4 regions of the Streptomyces yamdrokensis genome follow, and region 1 is predicted to be linked to each of the others. Evidence: riboswitches for the same ligand, from Rfam matches in the RefSeq annotation. Region 1 holds a riboswitch; each other region holds the start of a gene.

Region 1 (2,190 bases):
CCTTGAACGGCGCGACCTTGACGCCCTGCCGCACCAGCCACCGGCAGATCCCGGCGGTCACCACACTCTTGCCGGCGTCCGACGTCGTACCGGCGACCAGCAGGCCTCCACCGCTCATGACGTACGTCCCTTCCCGCGGCGCGCCGACCGCGTGACCGACCGCGTCACCGCTCGCACCACGGGCCGCGCGACGACGCCGGCACCGAGGGCCAGCCAGCCGACGCGGCGCGAGAGCCGTACCGCGCGGTCGATGTCCGCCACGGTCACGGCACGGCCGCCGCCGTTGAGGACGGGCCGGTGCTCGACCCGCCCGGCGTAGGACAGCGTCCCCCCGAGCCGCACGCCGAGCGCGCCCGCGAAGGACGCCTCCACGGGCCCGGCGTTGGGACTCGGATGTTCGGCGGCATCCGCGCGCCAGGCCCGCACGGCACCCCGCGGGTCCGGCCCGGCGGCCGAGGCGAGGACGGCGGTCAGCCGCGCCCCGGGCCACCCGGCGACGTCGTCGAGGCGCGCGGAGGCCCAGCCGTACCGCAGGTGGCGGGGGGACCTGTGGCCGACCATGGCGTCCAGGGTGTTGACGGCCCGGAACCCGAGCAGTCCCGGCACACCGGCGACGGCCCCCCACACCAGGGCGCCCACCACGGCGTCGGAGGTGTTCTCGGCGACGGACTCCACGACCGCGCGGGCGATCCCGTCGGCGTCCAGCGCCTGCGGGTCCCGCCCGCACAGGTGCGGCAGCCGCGCCCGGGCCGCCGCGACGCCCTCGGCGGTCCCGGACTCCAGGGCGCGCCCGATGGCGCGGGCCTCCCGGGCCAGCGACGTCCCTCCGACGACGGCCCAGGTGGCCGCGCCGGTGAGGGCGACGGAGGCGGCGGGGGAGGACCGTGCACAGCGGGCGGCCAGGCTCCCCAGAGCGACGGCCCCGCCGACGCAGACGGCGGTGTGCAGCGCGCCCCGGCCCCGGTCGTCCCGCCACAGCATGTGTTCCACGGCAGCCGCGGCCCGCCCGAAAGCGGCGACCGGGTGCCCTCGGCGGGGATCGCCGAGGAGCAGGTCGCCGAGGAGGCCGGCAGCGGCGCCGTACGCGAACGCGCGATCGGCACCCATGGGTTCAGCCGGTGAGGGATCCGGTGGGGATGGCCGCCCCGGGCGGGGGCGGGGCGTCGCTGGTCGACCTCGACAGGCAGCCGGGCATGGCGATATGTCCTCACTCAGGGTGTCCACGCCCTGGTTCGACGAGACCGGCGGCGAGAGTTCCTGGCTCCCGGGGTGGTTCACCCCGGTGACAGTGGCGGGACCGCGCCGGAATCGCACCGGCTTCCTCTCCTGCCGCCCGTATTGGCTTCGGCAGTCCACCATGGTCCGGAAGAACCGTCAACTTGCCGTTGACCTGCGAGGCTGAAGTGTGCTGAGGCCCACAGAGGGGTTCCGGAGGATGGACCCCGAAGGCGGCACGGGCACGGCGAACGGGCGGTACGGAGGCAACGTGCCCCGCACCGCCCGTCGGACGGACCGTCAGGCCATGATCAGGTGGATCCCGTATGCCACCGCCGCCGCGCACGCCGCGAAGCAGGCGTAGGCGCCGGTGACCGCGAGGGTCGCGGACCCGCCCCGGGCCGCAGCCCGTTCACGGTGGGACAGGCCGGTGATGCCCAGGGTGAACAGGGCCACCAGAGCCACGGTGACCACGAGGCTGACGCCGAAGACGGAACCGAGGGAGGCCCAGTCGATCTTCATGGTGCTCTTCTTCCTTCGCGTCCTGCTGGGGGTCAGACCGTGGTTTTGGCCGGAGGGGCCGTCGGGTCGGTGGGGGCCGGGACGGTGGCCGAGAGTTCGTCGCTCACGTGGCCCGCCGGCGGGGTGGCCACCGCGGCCATGGCCGCGGTCACGACGCCGCTCTGCTCCTCGTCGGTCTCGTTCACGTTGGTGTGGTCGATGACCTCGCGCCGGGAGATCTTCCAGATCGCCGCGCTGGAGCCGACCAGGAAGACGGCGACGAGGGCGGTGCCCCAGCTGCCGAAGCCGCAGATCCACTCGGCGATCGCCGCGACCAGGGCCGCCGCCGGCAGCGTCAGGCCCCAGGCGACGAACATCCGGGTGGCCGTCGACCAGCGGACCACGCCGCCCTTGCGGCCCAGGCCCGCACCCATCACCGAACCCGAGACCGAGTGCGTGGTGGACAGGGAGAAA
Region 2 (2,190 bases), 3.6 Mb from region 1:
GCGGCCTGTTCACCCGCTGGTTCCACCGCTGGGCGCTGCTCGCTGGCTGGGCGGTCGGCATGCTCTACGGCACGGTCGCGGCGTACGGGGTGGCCTCGCCGACGCAGAAGCACTTCGGCGGTTCGTCGCAGGAGATCCCGGGCATCGGCGAGATCGGCTACATCGGCCTCACCGCCTTCGTGATCAACGCTCTGGTCACGATCGCCCTGACCTTCGTCCTGAGGGCGGTCAAGGCTCCCGAGGGCGTCGACGAGACCCGGCCGCAGGACTACACGGCGGACGCGGGCGACCCGGGGGTCAGCACCGAGCTGCCCCTGGACACGGCCGGCAAGGTCGATACGGCCGCCGAGGGCACACACTGACGCGGTACGGCGAGGGCACACACTGACGCGGTACGGCGAGGGGCCGCCGGATGTCTCCGGTGACCCCTCGCCGTACCCGTGGGGCACACTCGCCCCATGGACACCGTCATCCGGCCGGTGGAGCCGTACGAGTTCGAGGAGCTCGGTGAGATCACCGCGCAGGCCTATCTGCGCGACGGGCTGCTCGACTTCGGGGAGAGCGACGCGTACCTCGGTGAGCTCAGGGACGTCGCCGGGCGGGCCGCGGCCGCCGGGGTACTGGTCGCCGTGGAGGGGACCGGGGCAAAGGCGGGCGGCGCGGGGAGAGTGCTGGGCGGGGTGACGTTCGTACCGCGCGGCGGGCCGATGGCCGACATCGCCGGGCCCGGCGAGGCGGAGATCCGGATGCTCGCGGTCGCCCGTGCCGCCCGGCGCCGGGGTGTCGGGGAGGCCCTCGTCCGCGCCTGCGCCGACCGGGCACGGGCCACGGAGGGGTGCGTACGGGTCGTGCTGTCGACCCGGCGGACGATGCGTGCGGCCCACCGCGTCTACGAGCGTCTCGGTTTCGTCCGCTCTCCCGGGCGGGACTGGAACCCTGTCCCGCACCTGGACGACATCACGCTGCTCACCTATGAGCTGACGCTCTGACACCCCTGCGCCCCTCGCCGCTCGCCGCTCGCCCCTGCGCCGCAATACCCGCCGGGACACAAGATATGGGACTGCCGACAGCACCCGGCACAAGATGTATGCTCATGCTCGCTGTCGCCGCAGGGGAATCCGGTGCGAATCCGGAACTGTCCCGCAACGGTGTACTTGTGCGTGTTCACGTTTCCCGTGTGCCCGCACGGGCTTGAGTCCGAGGACCTGCCGACAGTGCACCCGGCCGTCCGGTCCGGGTGCCCGACGTCCGGGCCTCGTGGAATGGGCCGGTGGACGCGTGGCGCGTGTGCGTGCCCGTGCGCTGCCCCCTGCCCTTGCGAGGCCCCGTGCCGAGCGAGGGAGAGCCCCACGTGACCATCGCGCCAGCCGATCCTGCTTCAGCGGTCGACGTGAGCGACGGCCCCGGTGCCGCGCTGCTGCGGACCCTGACCGAGCTGACCGCAGACCTCCAGGGCGCCGACCCCGGCCGGGTCGCCGCCGCCGCGCTGCGCGGCCGGTCCGCGCACGCGGACGAGACCGAGCTGCGCGAGCTGGCCACCGAGGCGGCGGCCGGACTCATTTCCGAGGACCCCGTCCACTCCCGGCTCGCCGCCCGGCTGCTGACCCTCGGCATCCGCGCCGAGGCCGCCTCTCAGGGGGTCACGTCGTTCACGTCGTCGATCGCGACCGGTCACCGTGAGGGTCTCGTCGCGGACCGGACCGCCGCGTTCGTCCTGGGGCACGCGGACCGACTCGACGCGCTGATCGACCCGCAGGCCGACGACCGCTTCGGCTACTTCGGGCTGCGCACCCTGCACAGCCGCTATCTGCTGCGGCATCCGGTGACCCGCAAGGTCGTGGAGACACCGCAGCACTTCCTGCTGCGGGTCGCCGCCGGCCTCGCGAAGGACGCCGGGAACACGGACGTCCGGCCGGTGGACGAGGTCGCCGCGCTGTACGGCCTGATGAGCCGCCTGGAGTACCTTCCCTCCTCCCCCACCCTGTTCAACTCCGGTACCCGGCACCCCCAGATGTCGTCCTGCTACCTCCTCGACTCCCCGAAGGACGAGCTGGACTCCCTCTACGACCGCTACCACCAGGTGGCCCGCCTCTCCAAGCACGCCGGCGGCATCGGCCTTTCCTACTCCCGCGTCCGCTCCCGGGGTTCACTGATCCGCGGCACCAACGGGCACTCCAACGGCATCGTCCC
Region 3 (2,190 bases), 960 kb from region 1:
ACCGCCAGAGCGGCACTCGCCCTCGGTGACCGGGACGGCATGCGACGTGCCCACACCGCGCTCGTCCCGGCGGCCGACGAACTGGCCGGCGCGGGCAGCGGGCTGCTCACCCTCGGTCCGGTGTCGGCCCACTTGGCCGACCTCGCGGTCGCCCTCGAGCACGCGTGACACTTCTCGAGCGGGACGGTAGGTACAGCCTGCTGTACCACCGATCCGGCGGCCCGGGGGATCGGCCGGGCGGGGCACCGGTCCGTAGCGTCAAAGGCCTCGCACGCCTCGACGGAGGAGCCCTCCATGCCCCACACCGACCCCTCCCGCCGCACGCAGGCCGCCGACCGCGGTGCGGCACCGGACCGCAACAGCGGCGCGGTCGTGATCCGCACCCTGCTCTGGGTGGTCCTGACAACCAGCGTCGTCGGCAACACCGTGGCCTCGTCCACGGGGGCCGGTATCGGCGTGCACCTGGTCGTCGGTGGGGTCACCGCGCTGTGCGCCACCCTGTTGGTCGTGCGCCACCTGCGGAGCAACCGGTGAGAGTGCCCGTCCGGTCGGGTTCGCGCACCGCCCCGCGCCCACGACGAGAAGGGCGGGCCGGGCGCGCCGGGGTCTCGCGTGTGTCAGGCGTGCGGCGGCTTCCTGCTCCTCGTGGGCCGGGCCGGACAGGTGCGCCTGCTCGACGGCGGTCCGCAGAGGGCCGGGCCGGACGTCGAACAGCGGGTGAGCCGGGGGCGTCCCGCCCGGCACCCTCTCCACCGGCTCGGGGCCGGAGAAGGCCGGTAGCGCTCTGCCCACACCGGCGCGGCTCGGCGGGAGGCGTCCGTCCACCCGTGAGGGCGGCTGCGGCGTACTCGTCCGAACCCTCTGAGCAGCCCCACGCCCGACCGGTCCGCCACCACCGCAACCGACGGCACCGGGCACGGCGACTCCGTACGCTCCGTCCAGGTCGCCCGACCGATCTTGGTACGCTTCCGGAGCCAGTCGTGCCACATCCGAGGCCAGGGAATCCGGTGGAAATCCGGAACTGACGCGCAGCGGTGAGGGGGACGGGCGGAGCATTCGTGACGCCACTGGGGCGGCGGGCCGGCCGGAAGGACGGCGCGCACTGCCCTGGGAAGGCGCTCCGTCCGGGCGAACCCGAGTCCGAAGACCTGCTGGCACCCGGCCGCCATGGGCGGCGGGGTCCTCCGTAGGCCAGGCTCCGCGTACGAGCCCCGACAGGCAAGGCGTCCCCGTGCCCCGTGCTCTCTCCGTTCCCCGCTGCCGTGCCGCAGCCCTTCTCCTCACTCCCGCCCTGCTGCTCACCGCCTGCGGCGGTGGCTCGGGGGACGACGACGCCGACAAGGGCTCGGACAAGCCCGCCGCGTCCGGCCACCCGCTCACCCTCGACAACTGCGGACACCGGGTCACGGTGAAGTCCGTACCCCAACGGGTCGTCTCCCTCAACCAGGGCACCACCGAGATCCTGCTCTCCCTCGGCCTCGCCGACCGCATGGCCGGCACCGCCACCTGGACCGACCCGGTGGCGAAGGGCCTCGAGAAGGCCAACGCGTCGGTACCCCGCCTGGCGGACAACGGGCCGTCCTTCGAGAAGGTGCTGGACACCGAGCCCGACCTCGTCACGGCCTCCTTCGTCTCCACGCTCGGCAAAGGAGGCGTCGCCACCCGTGAGCAGTTCGAGGAGCTGGGTGTACCCACGTACGTCTCACCGGCCGACTGCGCCGCCGGAAAGGACAACGACAGCGGTGGTGACGGCTCCCGCAGCAGGCCGCTCGCCCTCGACACCGTCTACGGCGAAATACGCGACCTCGCCCGCGTGTTCGGCATCGAGGAACGCGGCGACAGGCTGGTCGCGGAACTGAAGGAGAGGGTGCGCGAGGCCACCGAGGGCCTGGACGCCTCCGGCACCTCCCTCATGTACTGGTTCGCCAACTCGCAGTCGCCCTACCTGGCGGGCTGCTGCGGCGCCCCCGGTGCCATCACCCGCGCGATCGGTGCCGAGAACGCCTTCTCCGACACCCGCGACGAGTGGCCGCAGGTCAACTGGGAGACCGTCGCCGACCGGGACCCCGACGTCATCGTCCTCGGCGACCTGACCCGCAGGTCCCAGACCGCGGAAACCGCCGAGGCGAAGATCCGTTTCCTGGAGACCAATCCGGCCACGCGCAACCTCGCCGCGGTGAAGGAGAAGCG
Region 4 (2,190 bases), 4.5 Mb from region 1:
GTTGAAGGCGCCGGTGTTGGGGTCCTGCCCGGCGGTGATGTGCTCGGGGACGATGGGCAGGACGGTGCGGGCGGCGAAGGCCGCGTACGGGTACCTGAGGGTGAAGACGACCTTGTCGTCGCCGTCCGCGCGGACCTTCTCGACAGCGTCCAGTTCGCTCTTGGCGGTGTTGTTGGTCTTGTCGTCGAGCACCGTTTCGTACGTGTGGACGACGTCCTCGGCGGTGAGGGGTTCGCCGTCGCTGAACGTCACGCCGGAGCGCAGGGTGTAGGTGTAGGTGCGGCCGTCGTCGCTGATCTCGGGCAGGGCCTTCGCCAGGGCGGGCTCGAGTTCCAGGTCCGCGTCCCGGGCGAGCAGTCCGTCGAAGATCTTGGAGTTGCCGTCCTTGCCGTAGCCGAGCAGGGGGCTGAGGGTGTCGGGTTCGGAGGGAACGCCGATCACCACGGACTCGGCGGACCCGCCGCCGTCCGCACCGGCGTCCGAGCCGCCGGTCGGCGCCGAGCAGGCGGCGGCCAGCGCGAGCGCGGCGGCCGTGGTCGCCGCGCCGGTGGTACGCCGTATTCGTCGGGTCGTCATCGAACCTCACACCTCTGCTGACTGGAATACGTTGTTGCATATTAATTGCAGCAAGGTTCTGCCCAGGGCCCCGGCCCCTCATGCCGACGTTTCGGGGAACAGCGGCCGCCGGGTGCCGCCCCTGTCATCGGCGTGCGTCGGGTGTCAAGGCCGCAGGTGTGCGCCGGGGTACGAGCTGTGCGGCGCCGTCCGCGCGCCCCCGGCACCCGCTTGTCACCGGGCCGGAGCCGGTCTACTGTCGCCACGCCTTGGTGAACGGGAAATCCGGTGCGACACCGGTGCGGCCCTCGCCACTGTGATCGGGAAGTCCGGCTCCGGCCCCTGGTCCTGTCCCCGACAGGACCGACGGGCAGCCACTGGGTCCCCCCTGGGACCCGGGAAGGCGGAGTTCGGGCGGTGGTACCCGTCAGCCAGGAGACCGGCCAAGGCGCGTCAACCATCCACGAGGTGCTGGAGAGGGTCTGCCGAGTCATGCACATTGCCGAAGGTTTTCTGCCACCGGCGCACGCGGTCGCCTGGGGTGTCGCGGCGGCGCCGTTCGTCGTCCACGGCGCCCGGTCACTCATCCGTGAAGTCAGGGAACATCCCGAGAGCACGTTGTTGCTCGGCGCCTCGGGAGCGTTCACCTTCGTTCTGTCCGCGCTGAAACTGCCGTCGGTGACCGGGAGTTGCTCCCACCCCACCGGCACCGGGCTGGGCGCCATCCTGTTCCGGCCGCCGGTCATGGCGGTGCTGGGCACCATCACCCTGCTGTTCCAGGCCCTGTTGCTCGCCCACGGCGGGCTGACCACGCTGGGCGCCAACGTCTTCTCCATGGCGGTCGTCGGGCCGTGGGCGGGGTACGGCGTGTACCGGCTGGTCCGGCGGTACGGGGCGCCGCTGATGGCGGCCGTGTTCTGCGGCGCGTTCGTCGCCGACCTGTCCACGTACTGCGTCACCAGCGTGCAGCTGGCGCTCGCCTTCCCCGACCCGGGGAGCGGGTTCCCGGGCGCGCTCGGGAAGTTCGGCTCCATCTTCGCCGTCACGCAGATCCCGCTCGCGGTGAGCGAGGGGTTGTTGACCGTGCTGGTGATGCGCCTGCTGGTGCAGTCCAGCAGGGGTGAACTGACCCGTCTCGGCGTGTTGGTGGCCAAAGCCGCCCGCAACAGGCCTGCCGCGTCGGCGCCGGCGCCGGCGACGGCGGGGACGGGAACGGGAACGGAATCGGAGGTGGCGCGATGACCAGGAACGCGAGGATCAACACGCTGCTGCTGCTCGCCGTGGCCGCGCTCGCGGTGCTGCCGCTGGCGCTCGGGCTCGGCGACCACAAGGAGGAGCCGTTCGCCGGTGCGGACGGTGAGGCTCGGACCGCGATCACCGAGATCGAACCGGACTACGAACCGTGGTTCTCGCCACTGTACGAACCCCCGTCCGGTGAGATCGAGTCGGGGCTGTTCGCCCTCCAGGCCGCCGGCGGCGCGGGGGTCCTGGCGTACTACTTCGGGGTGCGGCGCGGACGCCGGCAGGGTGCGGAGCGGGCACGGGAGCAGCAGCCGGTGCCCGGCACCGGACCGGACACCGGACCCGGCGCCGACGCGGGCGCGGGCGCGGCGGTCTCCCCCGGGCCCCGGGCCT

Evidence for each region. Region 1 has a riboswitch for cobalamin ahead of ACWZEH_RS06785 (cobalamin biosynthesis protein). Riboswitches for the same ligand answer to the same signal wherever they lie in the genome.
Region 2: it holds a riboswitch for cobalamin, as region 1 does, so the genes downstream of both, ACWZEH_RS23425 (ribonucleoside-diphosphate reductase subunit alpha) here and ACWZEH_RS06785 (cobalamin biosynthesis protein) in region 1, are expected to answer to the same signal.
Region 3: it holds a riboswitch for cobalamin, as region 1 does, so the genes downstream of both, ACWZEH_RS02605 (ABC transporter substrate-binding protein) here and ACWZEH_RS06785 (cobalamin biosynthesis protein) in region 1, are expected to answer to the same signal.
Region 4: it holds a riboswitch for cobalamin, as region 1 does, so the genes downstream of both, ACWZEH_RS27195 (energy-coupling factor ABC transporter permease) here and ACWZEH_RS06785 (cobalamin biosynthesis protein) in region 1, are expected to answer to the same signal.

The regions. Positions count from the first base shown of each region.
Region 1 covers NZ_CM132679.1:1,649,450-1,651,639, reverse strand. The annotation lists gene ACWZEH_RS06790 (cobyric acid synthase) at 1-118, opposite strand, end outside; gene ACWZEH_RS06785 (cobalamin biosynthesis protein) at 115-1,107, opposite strand; cobalamin riboswitch at 1,230-1,372, opposite strand; gene ACWZEH_RS06780 (hypothetical protein) at 1,516-1,737, opposite strand; gene ACWZEH_RS06775 (inorganic phosphate transporter) at 1,770-2,190, opposite strand, start outside.
Region 2 covers NZ_CM132679.1:5,232,598-5,234,787, reverse strand. The annotation lists gene mctP (monocarboxylate uptake permease MctP) at 1-362, shown strand, start outside; gene ACWZEH_RS23430 (GNAT family N-acetyltransferase) at 459-989, shown strand; cobalamin riboswitch at 1,088-1,227, shown strand; gene ACWZEH_RS23425 (ribonucleoside-diphosphate reductase subunit alpha) at 1,352-2,190, shown strand, end outside.
Region 3 covers NZ_CM132679.1:684,618-686,807, reverse strand. The annotation lists gene ACWZEH_RS02615 (AfsR/SARP family transcriptional regulator) at 1-168, shown strand, start outside; gene ACWZEH_RS02610 (hypothetical protein) at 295-534, shown strand; cobalamin riboswitch at 959-1,170, shown strand; gene ACWZEH_RS02605 (ABC transporter substrate-binding protein) at 1,232-2,190, shown strand, end outside.
Region 4 covers NZ_CM132679.1:6,114,378-6,116,567, reverse strand. The annotation lists gene ACWZEH_RS27200 (ABC transporter substrate-binding protein) at 1-576, opposite strand, end outside; cobalamin riboswitch at 809-1,017, shown strand; gene ACWZEH_RS27195 (energy-coupling factor ABC transporter permease) at 1,048-1,797, shown strand; gene ACWZEH_RS27190 (energy-coupling factor ABC transporter substrate-binding protein) at 1,794-2,190, shown strand, end outside.